Regions from separate parts of the Kineococcus gurbantunggutensis genome, predicted to be linked through region 2. Evidence: riboswitches for the same ligand, from Rfam matches in the RefSeq annotation. Region 2 holds a riboswitch; the other holds the start of a gene.
What was found. Region 2 has a riboswitch for S-adenosylmethionine ahead of ACRYR7_RS15310 (aminotransferase-like domain-containing protein). Riboswitches for the same ligand answer to the same signal wherever they lie in the genome.
Positions count from the first base shown of each region.

Region 1 (11,058 bases), on a different contig from region 2:
GAGCGCGGCGGCGGCCCGCCGCACCCGGCCTTCCGGCTGCTCGGCGCGCTGTGCTTCGCGGTCGTCCTGGCGTGCGTGGCGCTGGGCATCGCCTACGTCGTGGCCGGCGGCCTCGGCAAGGAGCTGAGCTTCGAGCACGTCTACCCGACGTTCGTGGACGAGAGCTGACACCGACCGCCGGGAGGCGAGCGTGACCGACACCGGGACCACCACCGGGCCGGGTTTCGCCGGCCGCGTCGTGGAGTGGCTGCGCGCCGGCTACCCCGCCGGCGTGCCGCGCCAGGACTACGTGGCGCTGCTGGGCCTGCTGCGGCGCAAGTGCACCGAGGAGGAGGTGCGCCGCATCGCCGGGGAGCTGGCGCGGATGGCGGCGGCGGGCGAGACCGTCACCACCGCCGACGCCGAGCGCCTCATCGGCGACGCCACCCTGGACCAGGCGTCCGCCGCGGACGTCGCGCGGGTCTCCTCGCGGCTGGCCGCCGGCGGCTGGCCGCTGGCCGACGCCCCGGACCGCTGAACCGCGGCCCGCGACGTCCCCGGGACGTCCCCGCGACGCCCCCCGCGACCCCACCGGCGCCCCCGCCGCGCACGAGCGCGCGGCGGGGGCGCCGGTGCCCGTTCAGGACCGGTGGCGCCGCTGGCGCTCCAGCGCGAACACGCTGATCGTGCCGTCGCCCTCGTCGGCGGTCAGCAGCAGCCCGCGGCCCGGAACGGCCACCACGCCCTCGGGGGAGTCGCCGGTCGCCAGCACCTGCACCAGCCGCGGCCGGCGCTCCTCGCGCAGGTCGTAGGCGAGGACCGCGTCACCGCGCTCGGCGGCCACGAACGCGTAGGTGGTGCCGCGCAGGGTCGCCACCTCCGCGCCCTCGAACTCCGCGCCCCGGTCGTCGCTGCGCCCGTCGGGGTAGCGGCCGGCGTCGGCCAGCGCGCGCTCCGCGGAGGACCCGGCGGTCCACAGCACCTCCCCGCGCGGGGAGAACACCGTCCAGCCGCGCCCGCCGGAGGGCTCGGCGGCCAGGTCGCCCTCGTCGGCGGTGACGAGGTTCCCCTCCGGGGTCCACTGCACGGCGTCGGGCTCGCGCGGCGCGCTCAACGGGTCGTCGAAGGCGACCACGCCGTCGTCGACGGTGTCGGCGTCCGCGCGCCGCACGGTGCCGGCGGAGAAGGAGCCGACCACGCGCGCCGCGCGCAGGTCCACCAGCGCCACGGCGTTGTTCTCCTGCAGCGTCACCGCCGCCACCCCGGCGCGGTTCACGTCGACGAACTCCGGCTCGGGGTCCTCGGGGAACGCCGCGCCGGGCAGGCCGGTGAGGTCCACCGGCGTCGCGCTCCAGCGCTGCGGGGCGCCCTCCAGGTGCACGACGGAGAGGAACCCCGCCGGCGCCTGGGGCAGGCCGCCCTCCACGCCGCCGACGACGAGGTCCTCGTCGCGCTGGTCCTCGACCACCACGGCCGCGCGGCGCCCGTCCGGGGCGACCGCGACGGAGTCCGGCTGCCCGCCCAGGTCGATCGTGCGCACCACCCGGGAGGTGCGGGTGTCGATCACCGCCAGGTGGCCGGAGGGGGTGGCGAACGCGCCGTCGGTGGTGTCCACGACGGCCAGCGCGTACCGGCCGTCCGGCGTCACGGCCACCGACGTGGGCTCCCCGCCGAGGTCGACGACGCCGCGCTGGCGCGGGTGGGCGGGGTCGCTCAGGTCCACGACGCCGACCTGCCCGGTGGCGGAGTCGGTGTACCAGGCGGTGCGCCCGTCGGGGCTGACCGAGAGGATCTCGGCGACCTCCCCGGACACGTCGAGGGTGGCGCGCAGCGCGAACGCCGCGCGCGGCGCGTGCGCGGCCGCCGGGGCGGCCAGCGCCCCGGCGGCCAGGGGCGCCAGGGCCAGCGCGAGGACCGCCGCGGTGCGGCGCGGGGTGCGGTGCGCGGTGCGCCGCGGGGTGCGGGCGGGGCGGGTGGTCGGCACGGGACCTCCAGGGGCGGGTCCGGGCGCAGCGGCCGGACGCGGGACGGGCGTGTGGCGGTCCCGTGGGTACCCGCCGCGGGCGGCCGGGCGGTGGCCGGGCGGTGAACGCCGGGCGGCCACCGCCCGGCGCCCACCGCCCGGCCGTCCCGGTCAGCCCGCGGCGACCGCCTCGCGCACCCGGCCGGCCCGCACCGCCTCCGGCACCGCGTCCCGCGTCCCGGCCCGCCGCTCGCTCGGGTGCGGCGGGACGGGCAGCCCGTAGTGCTCGCGCAGCGTGGTGCCGGTGTACTCGGTGCGGAACAGCCCGCGGCGCTGCAGCAGCGGCACCACATGCTCGACGAACTCCTCCAGGCCGGAGGGCAGCACCGGCGCCATGACGTTGAACCCGTCCGCGGCCCCGGCCTCGAACCAGCTCTGCAGCGCGTCGGCGACCTGCTCGGGGGTGCCGGCGAGCGTGCGGTGACCGCGCCCGCCGCCCAGGCGGCCGATGAGCTCGCGCACCGTGAGGTCCTCGCGGCGGGCCAGCTCCACGATCAGGGTGTACCGGCTCTTGGCGCCCTCGATCTCGTCCTCGCCCGGCAGGTCGGGCGGCAGGGGCCGGTCCAGGGCCAGCTCCTCCACCGGCACCCGCAGCGTCTGCGCGAGCTGGCGGCGGGCGTGCTCGGGGACGATGAGCGCGTCCAGCTCGGCCTCGCGCTCCCGGGCCTGCGCCTCGGTGCCCCCCAGGACGGGCACGACCCCCGGCAGCAGCAGCACCGAGCGCGGGTCGCGCCCGGCCGCCGCGGCCCGGGCGCGCACGTCGGCGGCGAACGCCACCGCCTCGGGCAGCGTCTGCTGGGCGGTGAACACCGCGTCGGCGTAGCGGGCCGCCAGGTCCTTGCCGTCCCCGGAGGAACCGGCCTGCACCAGCAGCGGGTGCCCCTGCGGCGAGCGCGGCAGGTTCAGCGCGCCGGCGACCCTCACGTGCCGGCCCTCGAACGCCGCCGGGTGCACCCGCGCGGGGTCGGCGAAGACCCCCGCGGCCTTGTCGGCCAGCACCGCCCCCGGTTCCCAGCTGTCCCACAGCCGCCGCGCGGCGTCGAGGAACTCCGCGGCGCGCGCGTAGCGCTCGGCGTGCGCGGGCAGCTCGTCGAGGCCGAAGTTGCGCGCGGCCTCCAGCGTCGCGGTGGTCACCACGTTCCAGCCCGCCCGCCCGCCGGAGACGTGGTCCAGCGAGGCGAACCTGCGGGCCAGCTCGTAGGGGGAGTTGTACGTCGTGGTGGCCGTGGCGATCAGGCCGATGCGGGTGGTCACCGCCGCCAGGGCGGTGAGCAGGATCGTGGGGTCCAGCGTCCCGGCCGGGCGACGGGCCACGTCGCCGAGCAGGGCGGGGGAGTCGGCGAAGAACACCGAGTCGAACAGGCCGCGCTCGGCGGTGCGGGCCAGGTGCTGGTAGTGGGCCAGGTCCAGGTGCGCGTGCGGGTCGCTCTCGGGCAGCCGCCACGCCGCCTCGTGGTGCCCCACGTTCAGCAGGAACGCGTTCAGGTGCAGGGTGCGCGGTGCCGCGCCGCCGGTGGTGCTCATCGGGTCTCTCCGTCCTGGGGTCGGGGGGTGCTCGCGCCGGCGTCCTCGTGCACGCCCAGCGCGCTCAGCAGCCGGGTGCGCAGGTGCACCGCGCGCGGGTCCTCGCGCGGTCGCGGGGAGGGCAGGTCCACCGCGACGTCGAGGCCGACGCGGCCGTCGACGAGGACGACGACGCGCTCGGCCAGCGCCAGCGCCTCGTCGACGTCGTGGGTCACCAGCAGCACCGCGGGCCGGTGCCGGGCGTGCAGCTCGCGCAGCAGGGCGTGCATCCGCAGCCGGGTCAGCGCGTCCAGGGCGCCGAACGGCTCGTCGGCCAGCAGCAGCGCCGGTTCGCGCACCAGGGAGCGCGCCAGCGCCACGCGCTGCTGCTCCCCGCCGGACAGCTCGTGCGGCCAGGCGCGCTCGCGGCCCGCCAGTCCCACCTCGGCCACCGCGCGCAGGCCCCGCTCGCGCGCGTCCGGCGCGCGCAGGCCCAGCACGACGTTGTCCAGGACCCGCACCCACGGCAGCAGCCGCGAGTCCTGGAACACCACGGACACGTCGCCGGGTTCCTCGATCTCCCCCGAGCCGCTCACGTCGTGGTCGATGCGGGCCAGCGCCCGCAGCAGCGTGCTCTTGCCGGAGCCGGAGCGGCCCAGCAGGGCGGTGAACTGCCCCGGCGCCAGGTCCAGGTCCAGGGAGTCCAGCACGGTGCGCCCGCCGAAGCGGCGCACCAGGGCGCGGGTGCGGACGGCGGGGGCGCTCAGCCCGCCAGCGATCGTCGCCACGACAGGGCCCTCCCCTCGGCGGCGCGGACGGCGGCGTCGGAGAGCAGCCCCAGCAGCGCGTACACCACCAGGCCCACGACGATGACGTCGGTCTGCCCGTAGGTGCGCGCCTGCGTCATGAGGTAGCCGATGCCGCTGGTGGCGTTGATCTGCTCCACGACCACCAGGCCCAGCCAGGAGACCGTCACACCCATCCGCAGGCCGGTGAAGAACCCCGGCAGGGCGCCGGGCAGGGCAATGCGGGTGACGAACTCCCGGCGCGTCAGGCCCAGGGTCTCGGCCAGTTCCACGAACCGCGCGTCCACCCCGCGCAGCGCGGCGTGGGTGGTGAGGTACACGGGCACCAGCACGCCCAGCGCGATGACCGTGACCTTCATGGGTTCGCCGATGCCCAGCCACAGGATCGCCAGCGGGATCAGCGCCAGGCTCGGGATCGCCCGCTTGACCTGGATCGGCCCGTCCAGCAGCGCCTCGCCCCAGCGGTTCAGCCCGGCCGCCAGCGCCAGCGCCGTGCCCAGGCCGACCCCGGCCACCAGCGCGAGCGCGGAACGGGTCAGCGAGGCCAGCAGGTTCGACTGCAGGCGCCCGTCGGCCAGCAGGTCGGCGGTGGTGGTGACCACGGTCCAGGGCGCGGACAGGGTGTGCGGGTCCAGCGCCCCGGTGGCCGAGGCGGCCGACCAGGCCGCCAGCAGCAGCAGCGGGCCCCAGGCCCGCGTCAGCGGCAGCGGCCGGCCCGGCCCCAGCCGCCGCACCCGGCGGGCGGCGCCCGTCCGGGGCGCGACGGCCGGCGGCGGCACCGCGGTCCCGGTGCTCAGCGCGCTCACCGGGTCACCGCCACGGGCGCCGGGACGGGCTCGGCCAGCCCTGCGGCGGCGGCCACCGCGTCGGCCGCGACGGGGGCGTAGCGCAGGTCGAAACCGTCGCGGGCGTCGAGGTCGTCGACGGGCAGTTCCCCGGCGGCGGCGATCGTGTCGATCGTGGACTGCTGCACGGCGACGAGGTCCTCGTCCAGCGGCGGGAACGTGATGGTGCCGCCGGTCTCCACGATGCGCCGGCCGTCCTCGGCGCTGACGTCCTGGTTCTCGACGTAGTAGCGCTGCACCCACTCCTCGCGGTGCCCGTTCACCCACTGCCAGGCCGCCACCCAGCGGGTGGCGTAGTCCGCGATCGCGGCCGAGGTCGCCGGGTCGTCCAGCGCCTCCCCGCGCGCGTACAGGTAGCTCAGGCCGGTGGCGGTGCCGGCGGTCTCCTCCACCGGCAGGGCGCTGCCGCCGGGGGCGGCGTCGAGGAACCGCGTGAGGTTCGGCTCGCCCAGGACGGCGACGTCGACCTGGCCGGTGCGCACCGCGTCGGGGAAGTCGGCCAGCTGCAGGCGCACCAGTTCCACGTCGGAGGTCCGCAGGCTCGCCCCCGCCAGCGCCCGCAGCACGATCGACTGCTGCGCGGTGCCCTCGGCGTAGGCGATCCGCTTGCCGCGCAGGTCCTCCAGCGTGCGCACGCCCGCGCCGGGGGCGACGGCCAGGCGGGAGGCGTCGGGGCTGGAGCGCCGCGCGGCGACGATGCGCACGTCGGCGCCGGAGGCCAGGGCCTGGATCGGCGGGGTGTCCCCGACGGTGGCCAGGTCGGCGGCGCCGGCGCGGAACGCCTCCAGGATCGCCGGGCCGCCGGTGAAGTTCGCGTACCGCACGTCGGCGGCCAGCTCCGCGTCCTGGCCGGAGGCGGCCAGGACGGTCTGCAGCTGCTGCGACTGGTCGGCCACGACGAGCGCGGTGCCGGCGGGCACCTGCCGCGGCACCTGCGCGGGGCGCTCGGCGGCGGCGTCGGCCCGCCCGCCCGCGCAGGCGGCGAGCAGCGCGAGCGCGGCCGCGGCGGCCAGCGCGCCGGGCACCCGCCGCGCGGTGCGCGGCCGCGGGCGGCCCACAGGGTCCACGTGGTTCACGGAGTTCAGGGAGTTCACGCGGTCACCGCCGCGGCGGTCAGGCCCTCGGGGGCGCCGGTCCCCAGGCGGTGGTAGCCGCCGGCGTGGTGCAGCAGCGGCGAGTGCGGGCGGCGGACCTGCGCCCACGCGATCCGCAGCACGACGAGGTGGTGGTCGCCGGCGGCGAACCGGTGCTCCACGGGGCCGGTGATGACGACGGGCGCCTCGTCCAGGCCCGGTGCGCCGCCGGGCAGCGGGGACCAGGCCAGCGGGGCGGCGAACCTGTCCGCGCCGCGGGTGGAGAACCGGCGGGCCAGGTCCGCCTGGGAGGCGTCGAGGAAGTGCACCGCCGCGGTGGGCGCGGAGGCGACGGCGTCCCAGTTGGAGGAGGTGCTCGAGACGTTGAACACCAGCAGCGGGGGGTCCAGCGACAGCGAGCTCACCGACGTGGCGGTGAAACCCGCGGGGCCGTGCCCGGCGTCGGCGGTGACGACCGCGACGCCGCCGGCGTGCGCGGCGAACAACCGCGGCAGCGACGGGGTGGTGGGGGCGGGGGGTGCTTCGAGGGTCACGGACGCTCCTGGGCGTGCGGGGGTGCCCGGGCGGTGCGCGCCGCGCACCGGCGTGCGGCGGCGCGGCCCGGGGCCGGGTCGGGGGAGGGGGGCACCGCGCGGCGCGCCCGCCGGGGCGGGTGCGGTGGCGGTGGTGGTGGTGGTGGTGCGGGGGTGCGCCGGGTCAGGCGCGCGGCGCGCGACACAGCGCGCTGCCCACGCGGCACAGGTCCACGTGGCGGCGTTCCACGGCCCGGTGGGCGTGGCGTGCGGGAACTCGCGCGAGCGGGTCCATCGGTTTCTCCCATCGTTCCCGGCATGAGCACCCGCTCCCGTCTCCGGGGGGTTGCTGCGGCGTCGACGAGCCAGGTCTCTCAGCCGCTCTGGATGGCGTGCTGGAACCCTGGCACGCGCTCACGCGCGGTGTCAACGCGAGGACGGGGTGGAACCGGTTGGACACGGCCCACCTAGAGGTCCTAGGTTCGGTCCTAGGGAAATTAGGGGAGGGGTGCGCGTGTCGCCGAGGGCCGGCATCACCGCGGCGCGGCTGGTCGAGGCCGCGGCCGACATGGCCGACGAGGTGGGCCTGGAGGCGGTCACCGTCTCCGCGCTGGCCCGCCGGTTCGGCGTGGCCGACGCGAGCCTGTACTCGCACGTGCGCAGCGCCGCCGACCTGCGCCAGCGGGTGTGCGTGCGGGCGGCGGAGGAGTTCGCCGAGGTGCTCGCCGAGGCGATCGCCGGGGTCTCCGGCGAGCAGGCGCTCACCCGCTCCGCCGTGGCGTTCCGCCGGTACGTGCTCGAGCACCCCGGCCGCTACGCCGCCGCGACGGCCCGGCTGCCGCCGGAGGTCGCGGCTACCAGCGAGGGGCACCACCGCATCGCGCGGCTGAGCTACCGCCTGCTGGAGGGGTACGACATCGCGCCGGCGGACCTGACGGACGCGGTGAGGTTCTCGCGCAGCGCGCTGCACGGTTTCGTCTCCCTGGAGGCGGCCGGGGGTTTCGGCTCCGAGGGGGACCGCGAGGCCTCGTGGCTGGCGACGCTGCGCGGCGTGGACCGCGCCCTGGCGTCCTGGCCGCGCGGGGACGCGCCGGCCTGAGGGCCTGCGGTGGATCGAGACGAGCACCGGGCCCGTGCCCGGGGAGGAGGGACCGTGCCGGACGAGGGGACCACGACGACCGGGAGGACCGGGGCGACCGGGGCGGCGGGGGGAGCGCTGGTGCTCACCGACGACGTCGTGCGCCGCGCGCTGCGCAACTGCAGCAAGGGCGAGGCGTCGCGGCTGACCGTGCCAGCCTCGGTGCGCGACGTCGACACCGCCACCGACCCCGTCGCCGGCTGGCGCGACCCGAAGGCGCCCGAGCGCGCGGTGCTGCTCGTGCTGGACGCGGGAGCGGACGGCGCGCCGCGCGGGCTGGTGCTGCGCGCGCCCACCGGCGGGGGAGCGCGCGCGGCGGCCATGTGCGACCTGTGCCGCACCACCCGCGCCGCCGGGGACGTGGCGCTGTTCGCGGCCCCGCGCGCCGGGGTCGCCGGCCGGCGCGGCGACACCGTCGGCGTCTACGCCTGCGCCGACCTGGCGTGCGCGCGGTGCGTGGAGGTCGAGCGCGGCACGCACGCGCTGCGCCCCGACCCCGGCCGCAGCGTCGAGGAGCGCCGCGCGGCGCTGGCCGGGCGGGCCGCGGCGTTCGTCGCCTCGGTGCTCGGCGAGCGCTGAGGCGCGCGGGCGCGGGGGTCTTGCGCCCGCGCGCGCCCGCGCGTAACGTACAACTTTGTGGTTGTACGTGAACTCGACGCGGACCGCGTCTTCGCCGCCCTGGCCGACGCGACGCGCCGCGACATCGTCACCCGCGTCCTGCAGCGGGAGGCGTCGGTCACGGCGCTGGCCCGCTGCTACGAGATGAGCTTCGCCGCCGTGCAGAAGCACGTCGCCGTCCTCGAGCGCGCCCGGCTCGTCACCAAGGAGCGCCGCGGCCGCGAGCAGCTCGTCCGCGGCGACGTCGCCACCGTCCGCGCCGCCGCGCACCTGCTCCAGCGCCTCGAGCTGCTGTGGTCCGGGCGCGTCGAGCGCATGCACGAACTCCTCGCCGAAGAAGCCGAAGGAAGACCGGAGGGACCGTCGTGACCGTCCTGAGCGCCACCCCCGACCGCGAGAACCTCACCCTCGTCCTCGTCGCCGAGTTCGCCGCGCCGCCGGAGGCGGTGTGGCGGCTGTGGACCGACGCCCGCCGGCTGGAGCGCTGGTGGGGCCCGCCCACCTGGCCGGCCACCTTCACCCTGCTCGAACCCGCCCCCGGCGGGTCGGCCCGGTACTTCATGACCGGCCCCGACGGCGAGCGCGCCCACGGCTGGTGGCGCTTCGCGGACCTGGACGAACCCCGGTCCCTGGAGTTCGAGGACGGTTTCGCCGACGAGCACGGCGAGCCCGCCACCGAGCCCGCGCCCAGCCGCACGCGCGTCGTGCTGGACCCGCGGGGTCCCGGCACCCGCATGACGATCACCTCGAGCTTCGCCAGCGCCGAGTCCCTGGAGCAGATGCTCGCCATGGGGATGCTCGAGGGCCTCAGCCTGGCCGTCGGCCAGATGGACGACCTGCTCGTGCCCGCCTGAGCGCCCCGCGCCTCACACCCCGGCGCGGTGCGTCCACACCCCGCCGACGAGCGTGCCCAGCACCCCGGTGCGCCGCAGCGCGTCCGCGCCGCCCGCCGCGAGCACCGCGGCGGGCGGCTCGGGCACCAGCGCCACGTCGGCGGCGTCGCCCACCCGCACGGCGGGGCGCCCGTCGCACGCCGCGCGCAGCGCCACCTCCAGCGGCAGGTGCTGCTCCGGGTGCCAGGCGGGGCGCTCGTCCACCGAGCGGTGCACCGCGCTGGCGACCGCGTCCCACGGGTCCAGCGGCGCCACGGGCGCGTCCGAGCCCAGCCGCAGCTCCGCCCCGGCCGCGTGCAGGGCCGCGTAGGGGAACGCCCGCCCCAGCCCCGAGGCCCAGTGCGCCTCGGACAGGTCGCGGTCGTCGACGGCGTGGCGCGGCTGCACGCTGGCCACCACGCCCAGGCGCGCGAAGCGACCCAGGTCCTGCTCGCGCACCTGCTGGGCGTGCTCCACCCGCCCCGTGCAGCCCACCGCCTCGAAACCGTCCAGGGCCACCGCCACGGCCGCGTCGCCGATCGCGTGCACCGCCACGTCGAAGCCGTGCGCCGCGGCCCGGCGCAGCAGCGGCTCCAGCTCCCGCGGCGGCAGCCGCAGCACCCCGTGCGGGCCCGCCGGCGCTGGCGGCGGGTACGCGTCGCAGCAGTACGCCGTGCGGGTGCCCAGCGAGCCGTCCACCACGAGCTTGACCGGCCCCACCCGCACCCGCGGGCCCGCTCCGGGCACCTGGTCGCCGCTGCGCAGCCCCCGCGCCACCGCGTCGTCCAGCCAGTCCGGCCACACGCCCGCGGCCACCCGCACCGCCGGCTCGCCCAGCGCCGCGCGCCGCGCCCACGCGGCCGGCGGCGCGTACTCCAGGTCCACGATCCCGGTGACCCCGCGCGCGGCGGCCGCCGCCGTCGCCTCCAGCACCCACCGGTCCAGCACGGGCGCGCCCACGTCCCCGGCCGCGGCGGTCAGCGCCATCGCCTCCGCCTCGCGCAGCAGCCCGCTCGGCTCCGCCACCCCGAAGCGCGCCGCGGCCGCCGAGCTCACCCACGCCGCGTGCAGGTCCTGGCTGACCACGACGACGGGGCGGTCCCCGAACCGGGCGTCCAGCAGGTCCCGGTGCGGCTCGTCCGGCCACAGCGCGTCGCGGAACCCGTGCCCCAGCACCAGGTCGTCGCCCGGCGCCGCCCCGCGCGCCAGCAGATCCACCGCCTCGCGCGCCGAGCCGGCGGCCAGGACGTCCACCCGCCGGCGCGCCGCCGCCCACTGCGTCAGGTGCACGTGCGCGTCCACCAGCCCCGGCAGCAGCACCGCCCCGCCCGCCTCGACGACCTCCGCGTCCGCGCCCGGCACCGGGCCGGGGAGCTCGCCGCGCAGGTCGTCGCCGATCGCCACCACGCGCCCGCCGGCGAGCAGCACGTCGCGCTCGCGGTCGGCGGCCGGCGCGCCGTGCACGCGCACGCGGCGCAGCAGGACGGCGGGGGCGGGGTCCGCGGGGGCGGGGCGGTCGGGCACGGGCGTCTCCCTCGGTGGCGGTGGGGCACCAGCGTGCCCGAGCGCCGCGCCGGCGCCGCGGCGCCCCGCCTCACCAGATCGAGGCGACCACCACGAACGACACCGCCAGCTGCGCGGCGGCCACGACGCCGCTGGCCGGGTGCA
Region 1 is NZ_JBJLSG010000038.1:8,433-19,490, forward strand. Features, by position in the region: gene ACRYR7_RS09675 (hypothetical protein) at 1-168, shown strand, start outside; gene ACRYR7_RS09680 (DUF3349 domain-containing protein) at 191-517, shown strand; gene ACRYR7_RS09685 (hypothetical protein) at 620-1,963, opposite strand; gene ACRYR7_RS09690 (LLM class flavin-dependent oxidoreductase) at 2,114-3,526, opposite strand; gene ACRYR7_RS09695 (ABC transporter ATP-binding protein) at 3,523-4,293, opposite strand; gene ACRYR7_RS09700 (ABC transporter permease) at 4,269-5,108, opposite strand; gene ACRYR7_RS09705 (ABC transporter substrate-binding protein) at 5,114-6,250, opposite strand; gene ACRYR7_RS09710 (flavin reductase family protein) at 6,247-6,783, opposite strand; SAM riboswitch class I at 7,064-7,156, opposite strand; gene ACRYR7_RS09715 (TetR/AcrR family transcriptional regulator) at 7,277-7,861, shown strand; gene ACRYR7_RS09720 (FBP domain-containing protein) at 7,916-8,479, shown strand; gene ACRYR7_RS09725 (ArsR/SmtB family transcription factor) at 8,537-8,887, shown strand; gene ACRYR7_RS09730 (SRPBCC family protein) at 8,884-9,372, shown strand; gene ACRYR7_RS09735 (amidohydrolase) at 9,385-10,914, opposite strand; gene ACRYR7_RS09740 (DUF350 domain-containing protein) at 10,985-11,058, opposite strand, start outside.
Region 1: linked by a shared signal. The riboswitch ahead of ACRYR7_RS09710 (flavin reductase family protein) and the one ahead of ACRYR7_RS15310 (aminotransferase-like domain-containing protein) in region 2 are both predicted to bind S-adenosylmethionine.

Region 2 (11,058 bases):
GGGCCAGCCGGTACCGCGTGCCCGTCGTCACCCGCGGCGCCGGCACCGGGCTGTCCGGCGGTGCCAGCGGCGTGACCGGCGGGGTCGTGCTGTCCACCGAGCGGCTGGACGCCGTGCTGGAGGTCTCGCCCGCCGACGAGGTCGCCCGGGTGGAACCCGGGGTGCTCGGCGCCGACCTCGACGCCGCGCTGCGCCCGCACGGGCTGCGCTACGCCCCGGACCCGGCGAGCTGGCGGATCTCCAGCATCGGCGGGAACGTCGCGACGAACGCCGGGGGGCTGCGCTGCGCGAAGTACGGCGTGACCCGCGAGTCGGTGCTGGCCCTGGACGTCGTCCTGGCCGACGGCGAGCTGATCTCCACCGGCCACCGCTCGATCAAGGGCGTCACCGGCCTGGACCTCGTGGGGCTGTTCACCGGTTCCGAGGGCACGCTGGGCGTCGTCGTGGGCATCACGGTGCGGGTGCGCCCGCGCCCCGTCGACGAGCGCACGCTGGCCGTCTGGTTCGACTCGGTGGACGACGCCGCCGCCGGGCTGCTCGCCGTCACCGCCGGCGCCGCGCGCCCGGCCGTGCTGGAACTGCTCGACGGGCAGACCCTGCGCGACGTCGACGCGCACTCCGGCACCGCCCTGGCCGCCGGCGGCGAGGCCCTGCTGCTGGTGCAGACCGACGGGCACGGCGCCGAGGCCGAGGCGCGGGAGATCGCCGCCGCGCTGTCCGCGGCCGGCGGGCGGGTGCGGCACCTGGCGGGCGCCGAGGCCGAGGAGCACTGGGAGCTGCGCCGCTCCGGGCGCGGGCCGGTCACCGACAAGGTGGCCGTGGGCGAGGACGTGGCGGTGCCGAAGTCGCAGATCGGCCCCTTCCACCGCGAGCTGCGCCGCATCGCCGAGCAGCACGGCGTGCAGGTGCGCGCCGTCGCCCACGCCGGCGACGGCAACTTCCACCCGCTGCTCTCGGCCGGGGCCGAGCTGCCCGACGCGCGCGAGCGCGTCGAGGCCGCCGCGGACGACCTCGTGGCCACGGCGCTGCGCCTGGGCGGGACCATCAGCGGCGAGCACGGCATCGGCACCGCCAAGCAGCGCTGGATCGGGCAGGAGCTGCCCGGCCGCGTGCGCGAGCTGCAGCGCGCCGTGAAGGCGGTGTTCGACCCGCTGGGGATCCTCAACCCCGGCAAGGCGCTGTAGCGCAACGGCTCCCGGTGCCCGGGGAACCCCGGGGCGGTCCCGGGCACCGGGTCGTTGACAACACCTCCTCCCGCACGCCACAGTGAGCGGGCAACCATCGAGAGCGGCCGAGAGACCTGGCTCGACGACGCCGCAGCAACCCCCCGTGCGAACGGGTGCGGGTGCTTCCGCCAGGAACGATGGAGGAACGATGCCGTACGGCCCGCTGCGCCGTCCCCGCAGCTTCTGCGCCCGCTCGCGCCGCGTCGTCGACCTGTGCCGGCGCTGCGCGTCGGCCTGTCGCTGACGCCGCGCCGCCACCGCGCCGCAGCACCGAGAACACCCCGCGGGACCCGCTGGACCCGCGGGCGCCCCGCGGGAAACCCCGCGCACCGCTCACCCCGCGCGCACCGCCCTGCCGTCCCGGTGCCGGGCACCGCCCCGCCCTCCCGGTGCCGGGCGTGCCCGCGTGCGCCCGCCACCCCTCCGAGGAGCACTGTGACCACGACCCAGGAACTGCCCCCCGCCGCGCAGCAGCAGGCCGCCGCCGGCGCCCACCTGCTCTCCCGGCGGGCCCGCGCGGTGCCGCCGGCCACCGGTTTCGGCCCCCGCCCGGCCGCGCCGGTGCCCGGCACGATCGGCCTGCACGGCGGCGTGCCCGGCGCGGCCGCGCTGCCGCTGGCCGAGCTCTCCCGCGCCTTCGCCGAGGAGCTGGCCGACCCCGCCGCCCCTGCGCTGCGCTACTCCGTGCCCCTGGGGGTCCCGGAGCTGCGCGAGTGGATCGGCGCCCACGAGGGGGTGGACCCCCGGCGCGTCGTGGTGACCAACGGCGCCCTGCACGCCCTGGCGCTGCTCTTCGACGCCCTCCTGGACCCCGGCGACGTCGTGGCCGTGGAGAACCCCACCTACCCGCTGGTGCTCACGCTGCTGCGCCAGCGCCGGGCCGAGGTGCTGCCCGTGACCACCGGCCCGCAGGGCCTGGACGTGGACGCGCTGGAGGACGCGCTGCGCGCCGGGGCGCGGCCCAAGGTGCTCTACACGATCCCCGACTTCCACAACCCCACCGGTGCCAGCCAGCCGCTCGCGGTGCGGCACCGGCTGGTGGAGCTGGCCGAGCGGTACGGGTTCCTGCTGCTGTCGGACAACCCGTACCGGGAGCTGCGCTTCGACGGCGGCCGCACCCCGGACCTGGACCCGGCGTCGGGGAACGTGCTGCACGTCAACACGTTCTCCAAGACGCTGGGCCCCGGGCTGCGCCTGGGCTGGATCACCGGGCCGGAGTGGGTCGTGCCGGCCCTGCAGGACGCCCGGCGCGACTCCGACCAGCACACCTCCCTGGTGGTGCAGCGCTCGGTGCTGCGCTTCCTGCGCGCCCCCGGGGCGTACGAGACCTCCCTGGCCCGCACCCGCGCCGTGCTCGCGCAGCGCCACGAGGCCCTGCGCGCGGCGGTGCGGCGCGAGCTGGACGGTGTCGTGGAGCTGCCCGCCGTGGACGGCGGGATCTTCTCCTGGGGCCGCGTCCTGGACCCCGGCACCGACCTGGAGCGGGCGCTGGAGGTCGCGCGGCAGAACGCCGTCGACTTCCCGCTGGGCCGCTACTTCAGCCCCGCCGGGCCGCACGAGCTGACCGACCGCTTCCGGTGGGGGTTCTCCGACCTCACCCCCGGGGAGCTGGACGAGGCCGTGCACCGCGTGGCCGTGGCCCTGGCCTCCCCGCTGGCGCGCCGGTGAGCCTGGCCACCGGTCCCCGCACCGCCCTGTGGAGCGCGACCGGCTGGGACGACCCCCGGGTGGCGGCCCTGCGCGCGGCGATGGACGCCGAGCTGCACCCGCGCTACGCCCCGCCCGGCGGCGGGGCGCGCCCGCGGCCGCCGGGCCCGGCCGCCGACGAGGTGCTCCTCACCTGGCTGGCCCTGGTGGACGGCGAGCCCGCGGCCACCGCGAGCCTGCGCCGCCTGGCCCACCCCGGTGAGCCGGTGCGCCACGAGGTCAAGCGCGTCTACGTCCACCCCGGGCACCGCCGGCACGGCCTGGCCGCCGCCGCCCTCGCCCGCGTGGAGGGCTCCGCGCGCGCCGCGGGCCTGGACCGGCTGCTGCTGCAGACCGGCGCCCTGCAGCCGGAGGCCATCGCCCTGTACCGGCGCGAGGGCTGGACCCCCGTGGACCCCTACCCGCCCTACGACGCCCTCCCGCACAGCCGCTGCTTCGCCAAGCGCCTGTGAACCCCCGTCCCGCACACCACCGCAGGAGAGAGAGCACCCCGTGAGCACCGACAACACTTCGCGCCGCACGGTCCTGACCGCGCTGGGCGCCGCCGCCGCCGCCGCACCGCTGGCGGCCTGCGGCGGCGCCGCCTCCGGGTCCGGCGCCGGGGAGGGGGCGCGGGCCGGCGGGGACGTCGTCTTCCTCATCGACTCCCTCGGCGACACCTGGATCCCCAACAACAGCGCGATCTCCAGCTTCCAGGGCAACGTCTGGGGACACGTGACCGACAAGCTCGTCCACGTCGACGCCGACGGGCAGGTCAGCCCGTGGATCGCCGAGCGCTGGGAGCAGAACGCCGACGCCACCGAGTTCACCCTGCACCTGAAGAGCGGGGTCACCTTCTCCGACGGCACCGCCCTGGACGCCGAGGCGGTCGTGGCGAACCTGGACCACTGGGCCAGGGGCCGCCCCGAGGACGGCATCAACCCCATCGGCCTGTTCCCCAAGACCTACGCCGCCGCCTCGGCGGCCGACGCCACCACCGTGGTCGTCGAGTTCGACGCCCCGACCCTGGGGTTCGTCCCGACCCTGGGTTACCACGGCTCCATCCTCGTCTCCCCGGCGACGATCGCCCTGAGCGCCGAGCAGCAGGCCGACCTCTCGCGGGACGTCGGCAGCGGCCCGTACGTCGTGCGGTCGTGGAAGGAGGGCGACAACGTCGTCCTCGCCCGGCGCGAGGACTACGCCTGGGGGCCGCAGGCGCTGGGCCGCACCGGCCCGGCGACCCTGGACTCGATCACCTACAAGGTCGTCAAGGAGTCCTCGCTGCGCACGGCGACGCTGCGGTCCGGGCAGGCCGACGTCGCCTACAACGCCACCCCGCAGGAGCTGGCCTCCCTGAAGGAGGCCGGCCTCGAGGTCGCCGTCCCGCGCTACCTGGGCTTCGCCCACGGCTACCGCCTCAACGCCTCGGCCGCGCCCTTCCAGGACGTCCGCGTGCGCCGGGCGTTCCAGCACGCCATCGACCGCGAGGAGATCCTCTCCACCGTCTACACCCCGGACTGGCAGGTCGCGCGGTCCTTCCTGCAGAGCAACGTCCCCGAGGCCACCGACCACTCCGCGGAGTTCGCCTTCGACGCCGCGCTGGCCGGCAGGCTGCTGGACGAGGCCGGCTGGGTCCCCGGACCCGGCGGCGAGCGCTCCAGGGGCGGGCAGCCGCTGGCGGTGACGCTGTACCCGAACCCCTACCTGGTCACCTCCCAGGCCGTCGACGAGCTCGTGGCCCAGCAGCTGGGCGCCGTCGGCTTCACCGTGGACCTGCAGGTCTACGACGTCGTCACCTACGGCGAGCGCGTCACGGGCAACAAGACCCTCTCGAACTACGAGGTGACCCGCAGCTTCATCGACGTGGGCACCGTGGCGAGCATCCTCACCAGCGCGAACGGCGGCGAGGACTGGTTCGGGCTCGGTGAGGGCGACGAGACGCTGAACCAGCTGCGCGACGCCGTCGCCGGCGCCGTCGACCTGGACACCCGCGCCGCGGCCGTGGACCAGCTGCAGCAGCACGTCCTCGAGCAGGGCCTGTACGTGCCGCTGGAGCAGATCGTCCAGCGCATCTACGCGCAGACCCCCCGGCTGAAGGGCGTCACCTACAACGGCGTCGCCTACGCGAACTACTACACCGCGCACCTGGAGGGCTGAGCGCCGTGGACCGCGGGTACCTCGGTTTCGCCGCCCGGCGCGTCGGGCAGGCCGTCGTCGTCGTGCTGCTCGCCTACGTGGCGACCTTCGTCGTCATCACCGTGCTGCCCGGCGACCCAGTGACCACCACCCTGCGCAACCCGGAGAACGGGTTCACCGAGGCCGACGTCGCGCGCATCGTCGCCTACTACGGCCTCGACCAGCCGGTGCCCGTGCAGCTGTGGGAGTCGCTGTCGCGGTTCGTCACCGGCGACCTCGGCGTCTCCCTGCGCAGCAACCTGCCGGTGTCGCAGTCCATCGGCGACGTCCTCGGCCCGACCGCGGTGCTGGCGGCCTCGGCGCTGGCGGTGGCCGTGGTGCTCGCGGTGCTCACCGCCTTCGGCACCCAGTACCTGCCCCCGTACGCGCAGGGCCCCCTGCGGGCCCTGCCCTCGCTGTTCCTGTCGGTGCCGAACTTCGTCATCGGCCTGGTGCTCATCCACGTCTTCGCGCTGCAGCTGGGCCTGTTCCGGGTCGTCTACCCCGACTCCGCCTGGGCGACGTTCTTCGCCGCCGTGGCCCTGGGGATCCCTGTCTCGGCGCAGCTGGCCGAGGTGCTCACCGCCGGCCTGGACCACGAGTCGCGCCAGGAGTACGCCTCCGTCGCCCGCTCGCGCGGGCTGGGCCGCACGCGGCTGCTGCTGCGCCACCTGCTGCGCCCCTCCTCGCTGCCGGTGGTCACCGTCCTGGCCCTGACGGTCGGCGAGCTGCTCGGCGGCGCGCTCATCACCGAGACCGTCTTCGGGCGCACCGGCGTCGGCAGCCTCGTGGAGTCCGCGGTGACCACCCAGGACCTGCCCGTCCTGCAGGCGGTGGTCTCCCTGGCCGCCGTCGTCTTCGTCGTCGTCAACCTCGTCGCCGACCTGGTCCACCCGCTGCTGGACCCGCGGGTCCGCAGCACCCCGAACCGTCCGTCCGCCCAGCGCGAGGTGCTCGCGCAGGAGGTGAGCACCCCGTGAGCGGAACCGTCACCGCCGTCCGCGCCGCCGCGAGCGCGCCCGGGCGCCGCGGTCCCGGGCGGCGCGGTGCGCCGGCCGTCCCGCCGACCGTCGTGCTGTCCCTGCTCGTCCTGGCCGTCGTGGTGGCCTGGTCGCTGGCCCCGGGGCTGTTCACCGGCCAGGACCCGGTGGACGGCGTCACCTCGCAGAAGCTGCTGGGCCCCAGCGCGGCGCACTGGTTCGGCACCGACCACCTCGGGCGGGACCTGTTCGCGCGCGTCGTGCACGGCACCGCCTCCTCGGTCAGCAGCGCGCTCGTCGCGGTCGTGATCGGGGTCGTGGTGGGCGGTGCCGTCGGCCTGCTGGCGGGGTTCCTCGGCGGCCTCGTCGACGTGGTCCTGGCCCGGCTCGTGGACGTGCTGCTGGCCATCCCCAGCTTCCTGCTGGCCGTCGTCGTCGTCAGCTCCCTGGGGTTCCGCACCATCAACGCCGCCGTCGCCACCGGCGTCTCCGCCGTCGCGGTCTTCGCCCGCGTCATGCGCTCGGAGGTCCTCAAGACGCGCCGCTCGGTGTTCGTCGAGGCGTCGTTCCTGCAGGGCGGCTCGCGCACCCACGTCCTGCTGCGGCACGTGCTGCCCAACGCCTCGCGCACCGTGCTGGCCCTGGCCGTGCTGCAGTTCGGCCTGTCGATCCTGGTGATCGCCGGGCTGGCGTTCCTGGGCTACGGGGACCCGCCGCCGGCCTCGGACTGGGGGCTGCTCGTCTCCGCCGGCAAGGACTACCCGACCGCGCCGTGGCTGGTCTACGCGCCCGCCGCGGTCACCACCGCCACCGTCCTGTCCGTCAACCGCATCAGCCGCTGGCTGCGCGGCACCGGCTGACCCACCAGGAGGACCACCGTGTCGAACACCCCGCCGCTGCTGCGGGTCCAGGGCCTGTCGGTCGCCTACGACCGCACCGAGGTCGTCTCCGACGTCTCCTTCTCCCTGCCCCGCGGCGGCAGCCTCGCCCTCATCGGCGAGTCCGGCTCGGGCAAGTCCACGATCGCCCGCTCGGTGCTGCGCCTGCTGCCCCGGCACGGCGGGCGCGCCCGCGGCGTCGTCGAGGTCGAGGGCACCGACGTGCTGGGCCTGAGCGAGCGCCGCTTCCGGCCGCTGCGCGGGCGCACCCTGGGCTTCGTGCCGCAGGACCCCGGCAACGCGCTCAACCCGGTGCGCACCATCGGCTCGCAGGCCCAGGAGGCCGCGGCCCTGACCGGCGAGCGCGACCCCGCGGTGCGCCGCCGGCTCGTGCTGGAGACGTTCGAGCGCGTCGGCCTGCCCGACCCCGAGCGCGTCCACCGCTCGCACCCGCACCAGCTCTCCGGCGGCATGCTGCAGCGGGTGCTGATCGGCCTGGCGGTGCTGCCGCGCCCGGCGCTGCTGGTGGCCGACGAGCCGACCAGCGCCCTGGACGTCACCGTGCAGCGCCGCGTGCTCGACCTGCTCACCGAGCTGCGCGCCGACCTCGGCATCGGACTGCTGCTCATCACGCACGACCTCGCCGTGGCCGCCGAGCGCACCGAGCACGTCGTCGTCCTGCGCGGCGGCCGGGTGCAGGAGGCCGGCCCGACCGCGCGGGTGTTCGCCGCGCCGCGCACCGCCTACGCCCGCGCCCTGCAGGCCGACGTGCCCGCGCTGAACCCGGAGCGCTACCGCGACCGCCGCCCGGCCCCGGCGCCGGCCGGTGCGCCGCCGAAGGTGGAGGTGCGCGCCGCCACCAAGTCCTTCACCGTCGGCGGCACCCGCTCCCTCGCCCTGGACGGCGTGTCGTTCTCCGTGGCCGCCGGCACCACCCACGCGCTCGTCGGGGAGTCCGGCTCGGGCAAGACGACGGCGGTGCGGCTGCTGCTGGGGCTGGAGGTGCCCGACGACGGGGAGGTCCGCGTCGCCGGCGAGCGCCTCGACGGGCGCTCGCACCGGGAGCTGCGCGCCGCGCGGCGCCACCTGCAGCTCGTCTACCAGAACCCCTTCACCTCCCTGGACCCCACCTGGCGCGTGGAGCGGATCGTGCGCGAGCCGCTGGACCGCTACGGCGTCGGGCAGCGCGCCGAGCGCGCCGCCCGCGTGCGCGAGGCGCTGGCCCAGGTCGGCCTGGACGAGCGCCTGGCCCGGCGGCGCCCCTCGGCGCTGTCCGGCGGCCAGCGCCAGCGCGTGGCGATCGCCCGCGCCCTCGTGCTGCGCCCCGACGTCCTCGTGCTCGACGAGCCCACCTCCGCGCTCGACGTGACGGTGCAGGCCGGCATCGTCGACGTGCTGGTGCGCCTGCAGCGCGAGCTGGGGCTGACGTACCTGTTCGTCTCGCACGACCTGGCGCTGGTGCGCCAGGTCGCCGACACGGTCACGGTGCTGCGCGCCGGCCGGGTGGTGGAGAGCGGCACCGTCGAGGACGTCCTCACCGCCCCGCGCGAGGGGTACACGCGCGCGCTGATCGCGGCGGTGCCCCGCCCGCTGGACGCGCCGGCCCCGGCGCCGACGGCGTAGGCCCCCGCGCCCACGGCGCAGGCCCCGGCGGACCGGTCTGCCCGGTCCGCCGGGGCCTGCTCGCGCCCGTGCCCCGCGCGCGCGTCAGCGGTGGGTGAGCGGGGCCCGCAGCCCCAGGTGCTCGCGCAGCGTGGTGCCCACGTACTCGGTGGGGTAGGCGCCGCGGTCCTGCAGGGCGGGCACGAGCTGGTCGACGACGTCGTCCAGCCCGCTGGGCACCAGGTAGGGCGTGATGTTGAACCCGCTGCTGGCACCGGTGCGCACCCAGCGCGTCAGCTCGTCCGCCACCGCCGAGGCGGTGCCGGCGAAACCCCGCTCGGCGGAGTTGTGGATGACCAGCTCGCGCAGGGAGAACTTGTTCTCCTCGGCGACCGCCCGCCACTGCCGGGCGATGGCGCGCGGGTCGTGGCCCTGGCGCGCGGCCCCGCGGGTGCCGTCGATGTCGGAGATCACCGGGTCGTGCGCCGGCAGCGGCCCGTCCGGGTCGTGGCCGGACAGGTCCTCGCCCCACACCTGCCCCACCAGGGACAGCGCCGTGGCGGGCGTCACCTGGTTCTCCAGCACCCAGCGGGCCTTCTCCTCGGCGTCGGAGTCGCTGTCGCCGAGGACGATCTGGGTGCCCGGCAGGATGAGAACGTCGTCCTCCGGGCGGCCCGCGGCCACCACGCGGCGGCGCACGTCGTCGGCGAACTCCAGCGCGTCGGCGTGGTCGGTGCCGTGCCGGGAGAAGACGACGTCGGCGGAGCGGGCGGCGAAGTCCCGCCCGGCGGGGGAGTCGCCGGCCTGGAAGACGACCGGGTGGCCCTGCGGGCTGCGCGGCACGGTGGGCCTCACCTCGACGTCGAAGAGCCGGTCCTCGTGGCGGACGGGGGCGAAACCCTCCCCGTCCCAGCTGTCCCAGACCCGCCGGGCGATCGCGACGAACCGCTCGGCGCGCTCGTACCGGTCGGCGTGGTCGAGGTACCCGCCGCGGCGGAAGTTCGCCCCCGTCCAGGCGTTGTCGGTGGTGACGACGTTCCACGCGGCCCTCCCGCCGGAGAGCACGTCCAGGGACGCCAGGCGCCGGGCCAGGTCCGCCGGGTCGTTGTACGTGGTGTTCTGGGTGGCGACCAGGCCGATGCGCTCGGTGAGGCCGGCCAGCGTCGCCAGCTCGGTCAGGGCGTCGGGGCGCCCGACGACGTCGAGGTCGTGGATCCTCCCGCGCTGCTCGCGCAGCCGCAGGCCCTCGCCGAGGAAGAACGCGTCGAACAGGCCTCGCTCGGCGGTGCGCACCAGCTGCGTGAACGTGGAGTGGTGCACCTGCGACCCGCTGCGCGGGTCGGACCAGACGGTGGTGTGGTTCACGCCCTGGAAGAACACCCCGAAGTGCACCGTGGCGTCGGGGTAGCGGAACTCGCTGCTGCTCATCGTCGGTTCCTCAGGCGGTCGCGAAGCGGTTGGCCGGCCGGCTCAGGCCGAGGGTGGAGCGCAGGGTGGACCCGCTCAGGGGGGCCCGCAGCAGGCGGGCCGCCCGCAGCTCCGGCAGCGTGGTGCGCACCAGCTGCCGCAGGTCCTCGTCCAGGACCGCGGCGTGCAGGCGCACGCCGTCCACGCGCCCCGACAGGTCCGCCAGGAACCGGGCGAACCCCTCGCCGGGGCCCGTCCAGCGCACCCGGCCGCGGTCGGGTGCCGGTGCGTCCGCGTCCAGGGCCGCGACCCGCTCCGAGGCGGGGGCGGCCTCGGTGTCCAGCGCGAACTCCACCTCCACCACGACCAGCGGGCCTCCCGCGGTGCGCCGGGCCGCCGGGTCCCCGGTGAGCACCACGTCGACCTGACCGGCCGGCAGCGCCCCCTCGGCGGCCAGCACGACCGACTGCCCCTGCGGTGAGCGCGGCACGGTCAGCGGGCCCTTGACCGACCAGCGGCCGGTGTCGACGTCCACGTGGTGCAGCCGGTCGCGGTCGACGTAGCGACCGGTGGCGACGTCGCGCACCACCGCGTCGTCCTCCCAGGAGTCCCACAGGGCGCGCACGGCGCCCACGACGTCGGCCAGCTCGGTGCGCAGGTCCTCCCCGGCCAGCGCGGGCAGGCCCACCGCCCGGGCGGCGGCGGGTTCCGGCGTGGCGGTGGCGATCCACCCGGCGCGCCCGGCCGAGGAGTGGTCCAGGGAGGCGATCTGCGCGGCCACGTGGAAGGGCTCGGTGTACGTGGTGGGCACCACCGGCACCAGCCCGACGCCCTCGGTGGTGCCGGCCAGGAACGCCGCGCGCTGCACCGCGTCCAGGTGGCCGACGGGGTTGCGCGCGTCCGGCAGCGGGGAGTCCTCGAACGTCAGCGCCGTCAGGCCCTGCGCCTGGGCGGTGACGGCGAACCCGCGCAGCCGGGCGGGGGAGAACACGTCGGCCGGTGCGCTGCGCGAGCGCCGCCAGGCGGCCGGGTGCCACCCGCCCCCGTCGACGTCGAGCAGGAGGTGGAACGGGTCGGGCACGGCGGGCTCCTCGTCGGGGTGGT
Region 2 is NZ_JBJLSG010000082.1:617-11,674, forward strand. Features, by position in the region: gene ACRYR7_RS15305 (FAD-binding oxidoreductase) at 1-1,184, shown strand, start outside; SAM riboswitch class I at 1,276-1,370, shown strand; gene ACRYR7_RS15310 (aminotransferase-like domain-containing protein) at 1,662-2,894, shown strand; gene ACRYR7_RS15315 (GNAT family N-acetyltransferase) at 2,891-3,385, shown strand; gene ACRYR7_RS15320 (ABC transporter substrate-binding protein) at 3,426-5,069, shown strand; gene ACRYR7_RS15325 (ABC transporter permease) at 5,075-6,067, shown strand; gene ACRYR7_RS15330 (ABC transporter permease) at 6,064-6,927, shown strand; gene ACRYR7_RS15335 (dipeptide ABC transporter ATP-binding protein) at 6,946-8,568, shown strand; gene ACRYR7_RS15340 (NtaA/DmoA family FMN-dependent monooxygenase) at 8,653-9,975, opposite strand; gene ACRYR7_RS15345 (LLM class flavin-dependent oxidoreductase) at 9,986-11,035, opposite strand.